2 regions of the Rossellomorea sp. FM04394 genome follow, and region 2 is predicted to be linked to the other one. Evidence: a T-box and tRNA genes for the amino acid it is inferred to sense, from the RefSeq annotation. Region 2 holds a T-box; the other holds one or more tRNA genes.
The links. The T-box of region 2 lies ahead of leuS (leucine--tRNA ligase). A T-box ahead of a tRNA ligase gene usually reads a tRNA of that ligase, here a tRNA-Leu.
Positions count from the first base shown of each region.

Region 1 (9,142 bases), 1.1 Mb from region 2:
TCCTCAGAAGAATAAAGAGTGGAGAAACGAAAGTCTGTCAGGTTTCTTGCAAGGCGAACCCGTGAGCTGAGAACAATATCCGAATTCGGTCCCTCTTCATTCATCCAGGAACTAACGGCATTTTGTAAAAACCTTTCCAGGCTCATCCTTTATCTCCCCCCTCATTTTTAATATCTTTTTCCAGGGAGCGAATTTCGTCTCGTATTTCTGCTGCTTTTTCAAACTCTTCATCCGCAATCATCGTTTGCAGGTCTGACTTCAGCTGCTGAATTTTTTTCTTCACATGAATCGCCCCGCCCATACGTTCCGGTACCTTCCCGTGATGCTCCACATTTCCACTATGAACACGCTTTAATAGAGGAGTCAGCTCATCCTTGAACGTCTCATAACAATGTGCACACCCAAATCGTCCTACATTAATAAATTGCTGTAAGGTCATCTTACACTTTTCACACTGTAAAACCTCTGACTTGGGAATTTCCGTTTCCTTTGCCTGCTTAATAGCAGGGGCTATATTAAGAAGACCTGCCAAAAGATTGTTCACAGAGAAGCCGGAAGAAGAATCAAACATAAACATTTCACCCTTATCCTGAGCGCATTGCTCGCATAAATGAACCTCTGTCTTTTCCCCATTTATCACCTTGGTAAAATGAAGGGTTGCAGGTCTTTCATTACACTCTTGACAAATCATCCTACTCACCTCTCAAAACTTACTCGTACTTCAAAGAATCCAGCATGGCTCTGAGCATTCTTCCTCTCAAAACATCCCGTTCTGGTAAATCTACCATGATTACCGAGCGATCCATCACGCTGAGCATGATCTTTGCTTCCCGTTCAGAAATGATATCCTCTTCTACTAAACGAAAAACAATATCAGCTGCCGTATTCTGGCTGATCGTCTGTGTAATGAGTGCCACTAGCTGGTCAATAAGATGAACTTGATCGTGGGCCTTTACTTTCATAATCCTGATATAGCCCCCGCCACCTCGTTTACTCTCTACTACATACCCTCTTTCAATCGTGAAGCGGGTATTGATCACATAATTAATTTGAGAAGGAACACATTGAAACTTATCAGCGATCTCGCTTCTTTTAATCTCGACTATCTCACTTTCACTCAGTTCTAATACATTCTTTAAATAACGTTCAATGATGTCGGATATGTTCCTCATCAAACCTCCTCCTCATTTTGACTTTGACTATATTTGACTATAATTATACAACTGCGTTTTAATCTTTGCAATTATGAAGTTTAACCTTAGAAGTTTTCCTGTTTTAGGAAAGTTTTAAACGTGTAATTGTGAGATTGTTGGATAGAAAACAGGAAATGGGGCATTGAGTGGGTGTGAATTTCTTGGAGGGGAATTGGTGGAACTGGTTTCACGTGGGTTTTGATTTGTGATGTTATGTGGTGTGGGTTACTGGAATGATGGATTAGAAGTTTTGGTTGGGTGAAAGAATTGATTATTCCTTAGTAAAGGGTGTGGAGAATCACTTTGTTAGATAGTGAATGTGTTCTCATTAGGACGAATACTGGTGTTTTGACTGGTAAAATGAATGTGGTTTTTGAGAAGTTTGTGGTAATTGCGTCATTTTCGAGGGGGATTGCGTATTTTACCAAATAATATCTTTTAAAAACTCATCGCACACCCATTTTAACAATCACACCAAAAAAAAGAGTAACTCATTGGAGTTACTCTTTTCACATTTGCCTGGCGACGTCCTACTCTCACAGGGGGAGATCCCCCAACTACCATCGGCGCTGAAGAGCTTAACTTCCGTGTTCGGCATGGGAACGGGTGTGACCTCTTCGCCATTATCACCAGACGAATATTCAATTGAAGGGTTGTTCCTTCAAAACTAGATAAAGAATTGATGTCAAGAAAGCCGAATATCGACCAATGTTGTTCATTTAAAAATGACTCTTTGTGGTTAAGTCCTCGATCGATTAGTATCAGTCAACTCCACATGTCGCCATGCTTCCATCTCTGACCTATCTACCTAGTCATCTTCTAGGGATCTTACTCACATACGTGATGGGAAATCTCATCTCGAGGGGGGCTTCATGCTTAGATGCTTTCAGCACTTATCCCTTCCGCACATAGCTACCCAGCGATGCCTTTGGCAAGACAACTGGTACACCAGCGGTGCGTCCATCCCGGTCCTCTCGTACTAAGGACAGCTCCTCTCAAATTTCCTGCGCCCACGACGGATAGGGACCGAACTGTCTCACGACGTTCTGAACCCAGCTCGCGTACCGCTTTAATGGGCGAACAGCCCAACCCTTGGGACCGACTACAGCCCCAGGATGCGATGAGCCGACATCGAGGTGCCAAACCTCCCCGTCGATGTGGACTCTTGGGGGAGATAAGCCTGTTATCCCCGGGGTAGCTTTTATCCGTTGAGCGATGGCCCTTCCATGCGGAACCACCGGATCACTAAGCCCGACTTTCGTCCCTGCTCGACTTGTAGGTCTCGCAGTCAAGCTCCCTTGTGCCTTTACACTCTGCGAATGATTTCCAACCATTCTGAGGGAACCTTTGGGCGCCTCCGTTACTCTTTAGGAGGCGACCGCCCCAGTCAAACTGCCCACCTGACACTGTCTCCCACCCCGATAAGGGGCGCGGGTTAGAATTTCAATACAGCCAGGGTAGTATCCCACCGATGCCTCCACCGAAGCTGGCGCTCCGGCTTCCAAGGCTCCTACCTATCCTGTACAAGCTGTACCAAAATTCAATATCAGGCTACAGTAAAGCTCCACGGGGTCTTTCCGTCCTGTCGCGGGTAACCTGCATCTTCACAGGTACTATAATTTCACCGAGTCTCTCGTTGAGACAGTGCCCAGATCGTTACGCCTTTCGTGCGGGTCGGAACTTACCCGACAAGGAATTTCGCTACCTTAGGACCGTTATAGTTACGGCCGCCGTTTACTGGGGCTTCGATTCGCACCTTCGCTTGCGCTAAGCACTCCTCTTAACCTTCCAGCACCGGGCAGGCGTCAGCCCCTATACTTCGCCTTACGGCTTCGCAGAGACCTGTGTTTTTGCTAAACAGTCGCCTGGGCCTATTCACTGCGGCTCTCTCGGGCTTGCACCCTACCAGAGCACCCCTTCTCCCGAAGTTACGGGGTCATTTTGCCGAGTTCCTTAACGAGAGTTCTCTCGCTCACCTTAGGATTCTCTCCTCGCCTACCTGTGTCGGTTTGCGGTACGGGCACCTTTTTCCTCGCTAGAGGCTTTTCTTGGCAGTGTGGAATCAGGAACTTCGCTACTATAATTCGCTCGCTATCACAGCTCAGCCTTCACAATGATGGGATTTGCCTCATCATCAGCCTAACTGCTTAGACGCACATATCCAGCAGTGCGCTTACCCTATCCTCCTGCGTCCCCCCATTGCTCAAACGGAAAAGAGGTGGTACAGGAATATCAACCTGTTGTCCATCGTCTACGCCTATCGGCCTCGACTTAGGTCCCGACTAACCCTGAGCGGACGAGCCTTCCTCAGGAAACCTTAGGCATTCGGTGGATGGGATTCTCACCCATCTTTCGCTACTCATACCGGCATTCTCACTTCTAAGCACTCCACCAGTCCTTACGGTCTAGCTTCGCAGTCCTTAGAACGCTCTCCTACCACTGACACCTAGAGGTGTCAATCCACAGCTTCGGTGATACGTTTAGCCCCGGTACATTTTCGGCGCAGAGTCACTCGACCAGTGAGCTATTACGCACTCTTTAAATGGTGGCTGCTTCTAAGCCAACATCCTGGTTGTCTAAGCAACTCCACATCCTTTTCCACTTAACGTATACTTTGGGACCTTAGCTGGTGGTCTGGGCTGTTTCCCTTTCGACTACGGATCTTATCACTCGCAGTCTGACTCCCATGGATAAGTCTTTGGCATTCGGAGTTTGTCTGAATTCGGTAACCCGATGAGGGCCCCTAGTCCAAACAGTGCTCTACCTCCAAGACTCTTACACATGAGGCTAGCCCTAAAGCTATTTCGGAGAGAACCAGCTATCTCCAAGTTCGATTGGAATTTCTCCGCTACCCACACCTCATCCCCGCACTTTTCAACGTGCGTGGGTTCGGACCTCCATTCAGTGTTACCTGAACTTCATCCTGGACATGGGTAGATCACCTGGTTTCGGGTCTACGACCACATACTCATTCGCCCTATTCAGACTCGCTTTCGCTGCGGCTCCGTCTCATCGACTTAACCTTGCATGGGATCGTAACTCGCCGGTTCATTCTACAAAAGGCACGCCATCACCCGTTAACGGGCTCTGACTACTTGTAGGCACACGGTTTCAGGTTCTATTTCACTCCCCTTCCGGGGTGCTTTTCACCTTTCCCTCACGGTACTGGTTCACTATCGGTCACTAGGGAGTATTTAGCCTTGGGAGATGGTCCTCCCAGCTTCCGACGGGATTTCACGTGTCCCGCCGTACTCAGGATCCACTCAAGAGGGAATGAAGTTTCAACTACAGGGTTGTTACCTTCTTTGACGAGCCTTTCCAGACTTCTTCGTCTACTTCATTCCTTTGTAACTCCGTATAGAGTGTCCTACAACCCCAAGAGGCAAGCCTCTTGGTTTGGGCTACATCCCGTTTCGCTCGCCGCTACTCAGGGAATCGCAATTGCTTTCTCTTCCTCCAGGTACTTAGATGTTTCAGTTCCCTGGGTCTGCCTTCCATACTCTATGTATTCAAGTAAGGATATTGTTCCATTACGAACAATGGGTTCCCCCATTCGGAAATCTCTGGATCAAAGCTCACTTACAGCTCCCCAAAGCATATCGGTGTTAGTCCCGTCCTTCGTCGGCTCCTAGTGCCAAGGCATCCACCGTGCGCCCTTCATAACTTAACCGAATTGGTTGTTACATCAGGTTTAAAACCTAAAATGGCGATACTCGGTAATTTCTTGACTATCAATTATATCTTTATCTAGTTTTCAAAGAACAAATCCATTTTCATCTCGTAAGAGACAAAAAGTTTTGATGGTTGAACCATCAAAACTGAACAAAACTTCGACTGTCAAACGTTTAGTAAATCTTCCTTAGAAAGGAGGTGATCCAGCCGCACCTTCCGATACGGCTACCTTGTTACGACTTCACCCCAATCATCTGTCCCACCTTAGGCGGCTGGCTCCAAAAGGTTACCTCACCGACTTCGGGTGTTACAAACTCTCGTGGTGTGACGGGCGGTGTGTACAAGGCCCGGGAACGTATTCACCGCGGCATGCTGATCCGCGATTACTAGCGATTCCAGCTTCATGTAGGCGAGTTGCAGCCTACAATCCGAACTGAGAACGGTTTTATGGGATTGGCTAAACCTCGCGGTCTTGCTGCCCTTTGTACCGTCCATTGTAGCACGTGTGTAGCCCAGGTCATAAGGGGCATGATGATTTGACGTCATCCCCACCTTCCTCCGGTTTGTCACCGGCAGTCATCTTAGAGTGCCCAACTGAATGCTGGCAACTAAGATCAAGGGTTGCGCTCGTTGCGGGACTTAACCCAACATCTCACGACACGAGCTGACGACAACCATGCACCACCTGTCACTCTGTCCCCCGAAGGGGAAAGCCCTATCTCTAGGGTTGTCAGAGGATGTCAAGACCTGGTAAGGTTCTTCGCGTTGCTTCGAATTAAACCACATGCTCCACCGCTTGTGCGGGCCCCCGTCAATTCCTTTGAGTTTCAGTCTTGCGACCGTACTCCCCAGGCGGAGTGCTTAATGCGTTAGCTGCAGCACTAAAGGGCGGAAACCCTCTAACACTTAGCACTCATCGTTTACGGCGTGGACTACCAGGGTATCTAATCCTGTTTGCTCCCCACGCTTTCGCGCCTCAGTGTCAGTTACAGACCAGAAAGTCGCCTTCGCCACTGGTGTTCCTCCAAATATCTACGCATTTCACCGCTACACTTGGAATTCCACTTTCCTCTTCTGCACTCAAGTTCCCCAGTTTCCAATGACCCTCCACGGTTGAGCCGTGGGCTTTCACATCAGACTTAAGAAACCACCTGCGCGCGCTTTACGCCCAATAATTCCGGACAACGCTTGCCACCTACGTATTACCGCGGCTGCTGGCACGTAGTTAGCCGTGGCTTTCTGGTTAGGTACCGTCAAGGTACCGCCCTATTCGAACGGTACTTGTTCTTCCCTAACAACAGAGTTTTACGATCCGAAAACCTTCATCACTCACGCGGCGTTGCTCCGTCAGACTTTCGTCCATTGCGGAAGATTCCCTACTGCTGCCTCCCGTAGGAGTCTGGGCCGTGTCTCAGTCCCAGTGTGGCCGATCACCCTCTCAGGTCGGCTACGCATCGTTGCCTTGGTGAGCCGTTACCTCACCAACTAGCTAATGCGCCGCGGGTCCATCTGTAAGTGATAGCCGAAGCCATCTTTCAACATTTCCTCATGCGAGGAAATGAGTTATCCGGTATTAGCCCCGGTTTCCCGGAGTTATCCCAGTCTTACAGGCAGGTTACCCACGTGTTACTCACCCGTCCGCCGCTGACTGATGGGAGCAAGCTCCCATCAATCCGCTCGACTTGCATGTATTAGGCACGCCGCCAGCGTTCGTCCTGAGCCAGGATCAAACTCTCCGATAAAAGTTTGAATAGCTCTTTAGTAATAAATCTAGAATTAACGTTGACGTATTGTCTTGTTTTGTTCAGTTTTCAAGGTTCAATGTGTAAGTGCTTCTGTTTGAAGCGACTTGATAATCATATCATTTTCACTCAGTCAGTGTCAATGATTTTTTTTTAAAACTTTTTGGTGGAGCCTAGCGGGATCGAACCGCTGACCTCCTGCGTGCAAAGCAGGCGCTCTCCCAGCTGAGCTAAGGCCCCAAAGAAGTGGTCGGGAAGACAGGATTCGAACCTGCGACCCCTTGGTCCCAAACCAAGTGCTCTACCAAGCTGAGCTACTTCCCGAAATATATGGCGCGCCCGAGAGGAGTCGAACCCCTAACCTTTTGATCCGTAGTCAAACGCTCTATCCAATTGAGCTACGGGCGCAAAATATGTTGTTTTCTTTCGAAAAATCAATGGTGCCGAGGACCGGAATCGAACCGGTACGGTAGTCACCTACCGCAGGATTTTAAGTCCTGTGCGTCTGCCAGTTCCGCCACCCCGGCTAGTCTGGAGCGGAAGACGGGATTCGAACCCGCGACCCCCACCTTGGCAAGGTGGTGTTCTACCACTGAACTACTTCCGCATAATAAATGGTGCGGGTGAAGGGACTTGAACCCCCACGCCTTGCGGCGCCAGATCCTAAGTCTGGTGCGTCTGCCAATTCCGCCACACCCGCATGTATGATTGATATTTTGCTTCCGCAAAAATCTTTGGTGAGCCATGAAGGACTCGAACCTTCGACCCTCTGATTAAAAGTCAGATGCTCTACCAACTGAGCTAATGGCTCTCAAAATAAAAAATGAGACAAAATAAAAAAACCTATGGTGCCGGCAAGAGGACTTGAACCCCCAACCTACTGATTACAAGTCAGTTGCTCTACCAGTTGAGCTACACCGGCATATTGAATTATTCACAAACAAAAATGGTGGAGGATGACGGGGTCGAACCGCCGACCCTCTGCTTGTAAGGCAGATGCTCTCCCAGCTGAGCTAATCCTCCGAAATATGTATTGCCTGGCGACGTCCTACTCTCACAGGGGGAGATCCCCCAACTACCATCGGCGCTGAAGAGCTTAACTTCCGTGTTCGGCATGGGAACGGGTGTGACCTCTTCGCCATTATCACCAGACAATATTCAATTGAAGGGTTGTTCCTTCAAAACTAGATAAAGAATTGATGTCAAGAAAGCCGAATATCAGCCAATGTTGTTCATTTAAAAATGACTCTTTGTGGTTAAGTCCTCGATCGATTAGTATCAGTCAACTCCACATGTCGCCATGCTTCCATCTCTGACCTATCTACCTAGTCATCTTCTAGGGATCTTACTCACTTACGTGATGGGAAATCTCATCTCGAGGGGGGCTTCATGCTTAGATGCTTTCAGCACTTATCCCTTCCGCACATAGCTACCCAGCGATGCCTTTGGCAAGACAACTGGTACACCAGCGGTGCGTCCATCCCGGTCCTCTCGTACTAAGGACAGCTCCTCTCAAATTTCCTGCGCCCACGACGGATAGGGACCGAACTGTCTCACGACGTTCTGAACCCAGCTCGCGTACCGCTTTAATGGGCGAACAGCCCAACCCTTGGGACCGACTACAGCCCCAGGATGCGATGAGCCGACATCGAGGTGCCAAACCTCCCCGTCGATGTGGACTCTTGGGGGAGATAAGCCTGTTATCCCCGGGGTAGCTTTTATCCGTTGAGCGATGGCCCTTCCATGCGGAACCACCGGATCACTAAGCCCGACTTTCGTCCCTGCTCGACTTGTAGGTCTCGCAGTCAAGCTCCCTTGTGCCTTTACACTCTGCGAATGATTTCCAACCATTCTGAGGGAACCTTTGGGCGCCTCCGTTACTCTTTAGGAGGCGACCGCCCCAGTCAAACTGCCCACCTGACACTGTCTCCCACCCCGATAAGGGGCGCGGGTTAGAATTTCAATACAGCCAGGGTAGTATCCCACCGATGCCTCCACCGAAGCTGGCGCTCCGGCTTCCAAGGCTCCTACCTATCCTGTACAAGCTGTACCAAAATTCAATATCAGGCTACAGTAAAGCTCCACGGGGTCTTTCCGTCCTGTCGCGGGTAACCTGCATCTTCACAGGTACTATAATTTCACCGAGTCTCTCGTTGAGACAGTGCCCAGATCGTTACGCCTTTCGTGCGGGTCGGAACTTACCCGACAAGGAATTTCGCTACCTTAGGACCGTTATAGTTACGGCCGCCGTTTACTGGGGCTTCGATTCGCACCTTCGCTTGCGCTAAGCACTCCTCTTAACCTTCCAGCACCGGGCAGGCGTCAGCCCCTATACTTCGCCTTACGGCTTCGCAGAGACCTGTGTTTTTGCTAAACAGTCGCCTGGGCCTATTCACTGCGGCTCTCTCGGGCTTGCACCCTACCAGAGCACCCCTTCTCCCGAAGTTACGGGGTCATTTTGCCGAGTTCCTTAACGAGAGTTCTCTCGCTCACCTTAGGATTCTCTCCTCGCCTACCTGTGTCGGTTTGCGGTAC
Region 1 is NZ_CP168654.1:101,257-110,398, reverse strand. Features, by position in the region: gene ACCB35_RS00580 (protein arginine kinase) at 1-146, opposite strand, end outside; gene ACCB35_RS00575 (UvrB/UvrC motif-containing protein) at 143-691, opposite strand; gene ACCB35_RS00570 (CtsR family transcriptional regulator) at 711-1,172, opposite strand; rRNA gene rrf (5S ribosomal RNA) at 1,711-1,827, opposite strand; rRNA gene ACCB35_RS00560 (23S ribosomal RNA) at 1,929-4,863, opposite strand; rRNA gene ACCB35_RS00555 (16S ribosomal RNA) at 5,057-6,607, opposite strand; tRNA gene ACCB35_RS00550 (tRNA-Ala) at 6,772-6,847, opposite strand; tRNA gene ACCB35_RS00545 (tRNA-Pro) at 6,855-6,931, opposite strand; tRNA gene ACCB35_RS00540 (tRNA-Arg) at 6,939-7,015, opposite strand; tRNA gene ACCB35_RS00535 (tRNA-Leu) at 7,046-7,134, opposite strand; tRNA gene ACCB35_RS00530 (tRNA-Gly) at 7,140-7,214, opposite strand; tRNA gene ACCB35_RS00525 (tRNA-Leu) at 7,223-7,307, opposite strand; tRNA gene ACCB35_RS00520 (tRNA-Lys) at 7,343-7,418, opposite strand; tRNA gene ACCB35_RS00515 (tRNA-Thr) at 7,454-7,529, opposite strand; tRNA gene ACCB35_RS00510 (tRNA-Val) at 7,555-7,630, opposite strand; rRNA gene rrf (5S ribosomal RNA) at 7,643-7,759, opposite strand; rRNA gene ACCB35_RS00500 (23S ribosomal RNA) at 7,860-9,142, opposite strand, start outside.
Region 1: it has a tRNA-Leu gene. The T-box ahead of leuS (leucine--tRNA ligase) is inferred to sense a tRNA for this amino acid. The anticodon was not compared.

Region 2 (9,142 bases):
GTCTTGGGTGACGCTTTGGGAACCTACTGGTTATGCACTGGACTTATTTAAGAAATCACTTGTACAATCAGGAGTCCATGTCAAACAACACCAGGGTGACTATGGAGAAACCCCAGCAGATGCTGAAGTCCTGTTCACAAAAGAGTCCCTGCCACTCTCTGATTTATTGGTTCCCTTCATGAAGCTAAGTAACAATACGATTGCGGAAACATTGGTGAAAGAAATGGGACGGGTCGTTCATCATGATGGTAGTTGGGAAAAAGGGCTTGAAGTGCTTGAAGACTACGTTTCAATTCGTGGATTAAATACAGATACCATGAGAATTCGAGATGGCTCTGGTATATCTCATGTCACGAATATTCCAGCAAATGAATTGTCAAAGTTACTTTACTCAGTTCAACAAGAGGAATGGTATCCGATTTATCTGAACGCTCTTCCAGTTGCAGGTGCAAGTAACCGGTTGGAGGGAGGAACCTTGAGAAACCGCATGAAAGGAACCCTCGCTGAAGGAAATGTAAAAGCCAAGACAGGAACGATTACGGGGGCTACCTCACTTTCCGGCTACGTGACGACTAAAGATGGAAAAGATCTTGTATTCTCCATCATCTTAAATAACTTTATGGCTAGTAACTTAAGGGATATTGAAGATAAAATTGCTGTTGCACTGGCTGAGTATGATACAAGTAAAGAACATGATTAATATAGGTTAAATTAAAAAGCACGTTCCCTTAAAAAAGGAACGTGCTCCACATAAAACCCATTATTTCTTCTCTGCTGTCTCACCGGCCCAGTTCATCATGCCGCCTTCCATGTTCACCACTTTATATCCTTGCTCCTGCATGTAGTGAGCGACATTTCCACTGCGGTTTCCTGAACGGCAGATGAAGATATACTCTTTGTCTTTATCAAACTGATCCAGTGACTCAGGAATTTCGCCCATCTTGATATGCTTCGCTCCCGGGATCACCCCTTCTGCCACTTCTTCATCTTCACGAACATCCACTAAAAGCAGATCTTCCCCATTCTTCAACTTCTTTTCCAACTCATCAGTCGTAATCGTTTTAATCGTTTCCAATGTCATCTTCCTTTCATCATTCACTCACCATAATTATACCAAAGCCCGTCTCCCAAACAAAAATATCAGATCGAAAACAGTGAATAGAGGGACGGACCTTGGTGAAATACAGAATCCCCAATTGATAGCATTTCCTAACAATCAGATTCTGTTCAAGGTCCGTCCCTCAAATATATTGAAATATACTCAAATATTAGTTGGCTACGATGTTGACTAGTTTGCCAGGTACGGCGATGACTTTGCGGATGGTTTTGCCTTCGATTTGGCTTTTGATTTCATCGTTTTCCATGGCTGTTTTTTCAAGATCTTCTTTGTTCATATCACGAGGGATCATGACTTTTGCTTTCACTTTTCCGTTCACTTGAAGGACGATTTCGACTTCGTTGTCCACAAGCTTCGATTCATCGAAAGTCGGCCATGCCTCGTAGGAAATCGTTCCTTCGTGACCAAGCTTGCTCCAAAGTTCTTCCGTCATATGCGGAGCGATCGGAGAAAGAAGCTTGATGAATCCTTCTACATAGTTCTTAGGAAGTGTATCAGCCTTGTATGCATCATTGATGAACACCATCAGCTGGGAAATTCCTGTATTGAAACGAAGGCCTTCGTAATCTTCCGTCACTTTTTTAACAGTTTGGTTATACGTTTTGTCCAGAGCACTGTTCGGTGCATCCGTCACTTTAGAGGAAATTGAACCATCCTCTTCAACAAGCAGGCGCCATACACGGTCAAGGAAGCGACGTGCGCCGTCCAGGCCGTTCGTGCTCCACGCAATGGAAGCTTCCAGTGGTCCCATGAACATTTCGTAAAGACGAAGGGTATCTGCACCGTGAGATTCTACAACCTCATCCGGATTGACAACATTCCCTTTTGATTTACTCATTTTTTCATTGTTTTCACCCAGGATCATTCCCTGGTTGAATAGTTTTTGGAATGGCTCTTTCGTCGGAACTACGCCGATATCATAAAGGAACTTATGCCAGAAACGGGCATACAGCAAGTGTAGCACCGCATGCTCGGCTCCTCCGATATACGTATCCACAGGCAGCCACTCTTGCATTTTCTTCGCATCGGCAAGAGCTTCTTCGTTATGTGGATCGATATAACGGATATAGTACCAGCAGCTTCCCGCCCACTGTGGCATGGTGTTCGTTTCACGACGGCCTTTTTTGCCTGTTTCAGGGTCTTCAACGTTCACCCATTCACTGATGTTCGCAAGTGGCGATTCACCTGTTCCCGACGGTTTGATTTCAGTCGTCTTTGGAAGAACAAGAGGAAGCTCACTTTCAGGAACAGTCGTGGTCGTACCGTCTTCCCAATGAATAACAGGAATCGGCTCTCCCCAGTAACGTTGACGGCTGAATAGCCAGTCACGAAGTCGGTACGTGACTTTCTTCGTCCCGATGTTCTTCTCTTCCAGCCAGGAAATGGCTTTCGCAATCGCTTCTTCCTTCCCCAGTCCATCAAGGAAACCGGAATTGACATGATCTCCGTCACCTGTGTAAGCTTCTTTCTCAACATTTCCGCCAGCGACCACTTCCACGATTGGAAGATCGAACTCTTTCGCAAACTCATAATCTCGTTCGTCGTGGGCAGGAACGGCCATGATCGCACCTGAACCGTAGCTCATTAGAACGTAATCTGCGATCCAAATCGGCATTTTCTCACCGTTAGCCGGGTTGATCGCATAAGCGCCTGTGAATACACCCGTTTTTTCTTTTGCAAGATCGGTACGTTCAAGATCACTTTTCGATTTGATCGTATCGATGTATTCATTCACTTTCGAGCGTTGTTCGTCCGTTGTGATTTCTTCTACAAACGGATGCTCAGGAGCAAGAACCGCATATGTCGCACCAAAAATCGTATCAGGACGAGTCGTGAAGACATCGAATGATTTGTCATGACCATCGATGGTAAAGTTCACTTCCGCCCCTTCAGAACGGCCGATCCAGTTTCGCTGCATGTCTTTAATGCTTTCCGGCCAGTCAACCTCTTCAAGGTCTTCCACCAGACGATCCGCATAAGCCGTGATCTTCAGCATCCACTGCTTCATCGGACGGCGCTCTACAGGATGACCTCCTCGTTCACTCTTCCCATCGATGACTTCTTCATTGGCTAGTACTGTACCAAGGGCCGGACACCAGTTCACGGCAACCTCATCTACATAAGCCAAGCCTTTTTCATAAAGTTTCGTGAAGATCCATTGCGTCCATTTGTAATAGCCGGGATCTGTCGTATTGACTTCACGGTCCCAATCATACGAAAATCCTAGTGACTTGATTTGACGACGGAACGTATCGATATTTTTTTGAGTGAATTCTGCCGGATCATTCCCAGTATCAAGGGCATATTGCTCTGCAGGTAAACCGAATGCATCCCACCCCATCGGATGAAGGACATTGTATCCTTGCATACGCTTCATGCGGGAAAGGATATCCGTTGCCGTAAACCCTTCCGGATGTCCTACATGAAGGCCTGCACCTGATGGATACGGGAACATATCCAGTGCGTAGAAATTGGATTTCCCTTCGTCTTCAGTCGCCTTGAACGTTTTGTTCTCTTCCCAATACTGCTGCCATTTCGTCTCAACACTTTTATGATTAAAACTCATATTGAGATCCTCCTTTAATTGTCATTCGAAAGGTCGTAAAGTCCCTTTCTTTTTTATAAAATAAAAAAACCCTCATCCCAAATAAATATTTGGGACGAGAGTTTGTATTAACATTCTCCCGCGGTACCACCCACATTAGTGTACGCGCACTCAGCTTCATTCATCCTTAACGCGGAAAACGGCAAGTCTTACTATGGTTCACACTTGCAACTCAGCAGGCGAGTTCATGATGCTTCTGGTTGACTTTCACCACCCGTCAACTCTCTAAAACAGAAAACCTTCATTACTACTCCTGATCAACGTTTCAATATAAGAAAACATTATATGTATTCACTATTTTAGGGAAAAATATACTGAAGCGCAAGCCTATTATTGATTTATGGATGAGATTCTTGTCATTTTATTGAATGGTTTGGGATTACAGGTGACGCTTTTGGAGAAGTTTTGTCCTCTTTGATGAAAATCGAGCTGTTTCAATCATAAATCCAGGTCGTTTTCATGAAGGATCAAGTCGTTTCGGAAGACTCCGCCCTTTTTGACGAAGATCCCGGGCCGTTTTCGAGAGAAATCCAGGAGTCTTGACGAAGAACCCGACCGTTTTCAGAAAAATCATGTCGTTTTGACGAAGAATCCAGCCGTTTTGACGAAAAATCCGGCCGAAACCGAAGATAATCCGGCCGTTCCCATCAATAATCCAGCCGATTAACGTTTTTTTCCAAATCTATCCTCACCATATAGCACCGTCACATCAACCTCACCTAAAAAAAACGACCTCCAAAAAGGTCGTTTCTCCTCCATCAAGCTATTGGACCGTATACCCACCATCCAGGACGACTGCCTGCCCGGTGATTCCCTTGGCAGCGTCACTGCACAGGAACATGGTATAGTCTGCAATTTCTTTGACATCGAGTAATCTTCTCTGTGGTACGAGAGGATAGATGACTTCTTCTATCACTCTTTCTAACGGTATATTGCGTGTTTTGGCAAGGTCCCCCAGCTGATTGCGGACAAGCGGAGTGTCCACGTATCCGGGACAAACCGCATTGACGGTGATTCCATGTTGTGCCGCTTCCAATGCCGCTACCTTCGTCAGGCCGATGACTCCGTGTTTGGCAGAATTATAGGCTGCTTTGCCGGAGAAACCGACCAATCCATTGATGGATGCCATGTTGATGATCCGTCCGGTCCCCTGCTCCTTCATATGAGGCAGGGCATGCTTGATCGCGACAAATGGAGCGGTCAGCATGACTTTTATGAGAAGTTCAAATTTTTCAGTCGGGAACTCTTCAATATGGGATACATGTTGAAGTCCCGCATTATTGATCAATACATCGAGCTTCCCGTAGTGATCCACCGTTTTAGTGATCGCTTCTTTCAATTCGGATTCCGATGTCACGTCACAGCGCAATCCAAGAACTTCATATCCATCTGCCTTAAGGGCCTCTGAAGCTCCCTGAACGGCATCTTCCTGTAAATCCGTTAGTACGACTTTTGCTCCATTAGCAGCGAATTCTTTTCCAATTTCGAAGCCGATTCCCTGCGCTGCCCCTGTTATGAATACAACTTTATTTTCAACCATGATGATACTCCTTCCTTAGATCCCTAGGCCAAATGAGAATAAAAGAATCGCTATAGCTAAACCGATAAGTGGGACAATGACCGTAACGGCACCAACCGCGCCATAAGCTTCTCCATGTGATTCATTACAGATCGAGCGGATCGTCGTAACGACATATCCATTATGCGGCAATGAATCCAGTGCTCCTGAAGATATCGCCACTACCCGGTGAAGGGCTTCAGGGTTCACGCCCATATCAACATAATGAGGTGCGAGGATCGGCAATGCGATCGCTTGACCACCGGATGCCGAACCAGTCATCCCTGCTATCACACTGACGGCGATTGCTCCACCGATCAATGGAGATCCAGGAATACTCGTCATGACATCAACCGCTGTACTGAAGGCTGGAACGGCTTTGGCCACTCCTCCGAATCCAACAACGGCGGCGGTATTTCCGATGGCGATCAATGCACCTACTGTACCCTCGGAAACAGCACCCCAGAAGCCTTTGAAATATTTGCGATTTAACACATAAGCCGAAATCACACCACCTAATAAGGCAATGATAAGGGCGGATTGTTTTAATGAATCGTGGAATGAAAAAGCCAGAATAAGGACGACTAATAATGGAATCAATCCCATGAACGGGTTAGGTAAAGGTCTTCCTTCATCAATGACAGGATCTTCTTCGCGTGAATGGAACTTCTCTCCCTTATTGACCGCTTTTGTGATCATACGCTTCAACCACCAATAGCCAAACACTGCCATAAACACGGCGACGATCAAGCTGACTTCCCAGCCTGCATAAGGTGTCGTCCCCAGATATTCAATAGGAATCCAGTTTTGGATTTCCGGTGAACCGGCAGAGGTCATCGTGAACGTGACCGAACCGAATGCTAAGGCAGCAGGAATGAAACGGCGCGGCAGGTCGGCTTGTTTAAATAAACTAACCGCCATTGGATAAACAGAAAATGCTACAACGAAGAGACTGACGCCGCCATATGTTAAAACGGCACAGGCTGCAACAATGGCCAGTACTGCGTATTTCATCCCCATTTTCTCTACAACGAAACGGGAGACACTATCCGCTGCACCGCTATCTTCCATCACTTTTCCGAACACGGCACCCAACAGGAACATTAGATACCAGGCGGCGACAAAGCTAGTGAATCCTGACATATAATTGCTTACCAGATTCGCTTCCCCTTCAGCCGCCAATTGTGGAAAGAGCGGCATGCCGCTTAACACCGCAACGAACAATGCCGATATAGGACCAACAATCAATATGTTCATGCCCCTCATCGTTAAAAAGATTAATAAAATGAGTCCTCCAATAAGACCGATCATGCTTAACATGATATTTCCCCCTTTGTTCTCTAAAGATGTTTACTAGTAAATGAAATCGTTTACATTTTTATTTAAACCCCTACTCTCCCTTCCATAAAATACTTTCAAACATAATCTTTGCAATAATTGTGCCAACTTTCAGATTACTTAAAACTCATTTATTTCCACACTTAAATAGTATTTGGATTCCGAGATTCTGGACAAATTCATTTATTAAGTCACAAAATGTACACTTTTACACTAAAAATAAAAGAGTCCGGAAACATGGACTACTTTCCATATTTCCGGACATCCGGCACAACCACATCATAGAAGCTGATATTTATTTAATTTTTCATACATGCTTGATTTGCTTATCCCCAAAGACTCTGCAACCTTTCGTTTATCGTGCTGATGGGTTTGCAGGCTTTGTGCCAACACGGATTTCTCCGTTTCTTCAAGGATTTCTTTTAACGATTTGGATCCTACATCATATAAGTTTCCTGCCTTCATATAAGAAGGTAGGGACTGAAGGGAAACCTTGCTTCCATTAGACAAATAGGTGGATGCGTTAATGACATTTTCTAATTCACGCAGATTCCCCGGCCAGCTATAGGAAAGAAATATCTGCATCACTTCGTTTTCGAAGCCTTGAATCCGTTTTCCCGACGATTTTGTCGATTTTTCCAAGAAAAAAGCTGCCAGTGTCTCGATATCTTCCTTCCGTTCACGGAGAGGGGGAATTTGAAAAGGAACGACGTTAATACGATAATACAGATCACTTCGAAATCGCTTTTCTTCCATCATTTTTTCAAGTGGGCGGTTGGTGGCGGCAACAATACGGACATCCACATGTTGAACACGATTTGAACCGACTGCCTCGACCTCCCCTTCCTGTAAAACCCTTAGAAGCTTCGCCTGCATATTGAGAGGCATGTCCCCAATTTCATCAAGAAACAGTGTACCCTTATGAGCCAGCTGAAACTTTCCTTTCTTACCTCCTTTTTTCGCCCCTGTAAAAGCACCCTCTTCATAACCGAATAGCTCTGATTCCAGAAGTTGCTCTGGAATCGCTGCGCAGTTCACTTTAATAAAGGGTTGTCCGCTCCTTTCACTGAGCTGGTGGATACTGTGAGCGAACAACTCTTTACCGGTCCCACTTTCCCCTCTGATGAGGATGGAGATATCACTGGGAGCGATCATTTGGGCTTTGTCTTTCAGCTCATTCATGCCAGGTGATTCACCGATGATATCATTCAGCGAGTATTTCACTCCGGTATTGATGTCTTGAATATAGCTTTGAATTTTCGACATCATGTTCTTCACGTGAGAACTCATTTGCATCCATTCACTCGTGTCCCGAAAGATAACAGACCCAAATGCTCCAATGACCTTCCCATCAATCCGGATCGGAATTCGATTGGCGATCATATAGTTTCCTTTTATATATTGAAGATCTGCCACTTCTTCTTTGCCGGTGCCAGCGACTATATGCATTCGTGTATTTTCGATGACGTTTGTCACATGCGAGCCAATCGCTTTATCCCGCTCAACTTCAAGGAAGCGACAGTAATTGTCATTTATGTAGATAATCGTGCCTTCATCATCAACGACGACCAACCATTCGAAAGCGTTCTCAAGAATGATTTCAATCATTTCGACGGATACCTTTTTTAATAAGCTTCCCATTTCCATTTCCTCCTCTATTTTGCAAGAGAACATATATATCTATAGTAGCACATACACTCCCCATGGTTTTGAAATTGAATCCGTTTTCCAATCATTTCAATTTCCAGTAGAGATTCGGTTTAATCTATACGGTATTAGGGAAACTTCTTAACAATGAATGGAGGAATGAAAGGATGAAAATCGCAGAACTGAAAATATTTTATTTCGAAGACGATGGAATCATCCCGAATAACCCGGACCTGCCCGTACTCATATACCGGAATGCACTTGATCATCCTAATGGCGCCGAAGAGCTCTTCAACCGGAATCAATGGCTCAATAGTTGGACAAATGGCATATATGATTACCACCATTACCATAGTAATGCACATGAAGTATTGGGGGTCATGGAAGGTGAGGCAACGGTTCAATTAGGCGGTGAAATGGGCGAAGAAGTGACGGTCCATAAAGGTGATGTGATCGTCCTCCCAGCCGGAACCGGACATAAGAAATTATCCGCAAGTCCCGACTTTAAAGTCGCAGGAGCCTATCCGAACGGTGACGATTATAATTTGAAAAAAGGCTCATTACGTGAACGGCCCAGTGTATTGATTGAAATTAAGAGTGTTCTGCGTCCGACGTTGGACCCTGTGTTTGGAGAAACCGGTCCACTCATAAAATATTGGCTCAAGAAATTGGATTAAGCTAACGTTCTGCATCCAGTTGATTACGTTATTATTCGATTTTTTCCATTCCTATTCCTTTATTGTAATACTTCTTAGAAACGACTATAAATAATTTTGAAACTTCCTATAATCTAAGTGATTAGATTATTTTGTTGAAATAGTCTTGTTTTCTTATAAGTCCTATGCTATTCTATTATAGCGATGAGCTGAATTGTGTA
Region 2 is NZ_CP168654.1:3,459,469-3,468,610, forward strand. Features, by position in the region: gene dacB (D-alanyl-D-alanine carboxypeptidase/D-alanyl-D-alanine-endopeptidase) at 1-700, shown strand, start outside; gene ACCB35_RS17415 (rhodanese-like domain-containing protein) at 761-1,075, opposite strand; gene leuS (leucine--tRNA ligase) at 1,269-3,683, opposite strand; T-box leader at 3,771-3,992, opposite strand; gene ACCB35_RS17425 (hypothetical protein) at 4,219-4,389, shown strand; gene ACCB35_RS17430 (3-hydroxybutyrate dehydrogenase) at 4,486-5,262, opposite strand; gene ACCB35_RS17435 (GntP family permease) at 5,278-6,600, opposite strand; gene ACCB35_RS17440 (sigma-54 interaction domain-containing protein) at 6,898-8,259, opposite strand; gene ACCB35_RS17445 (cupin domain-containing protein) at 8,433-8,942, shown strand.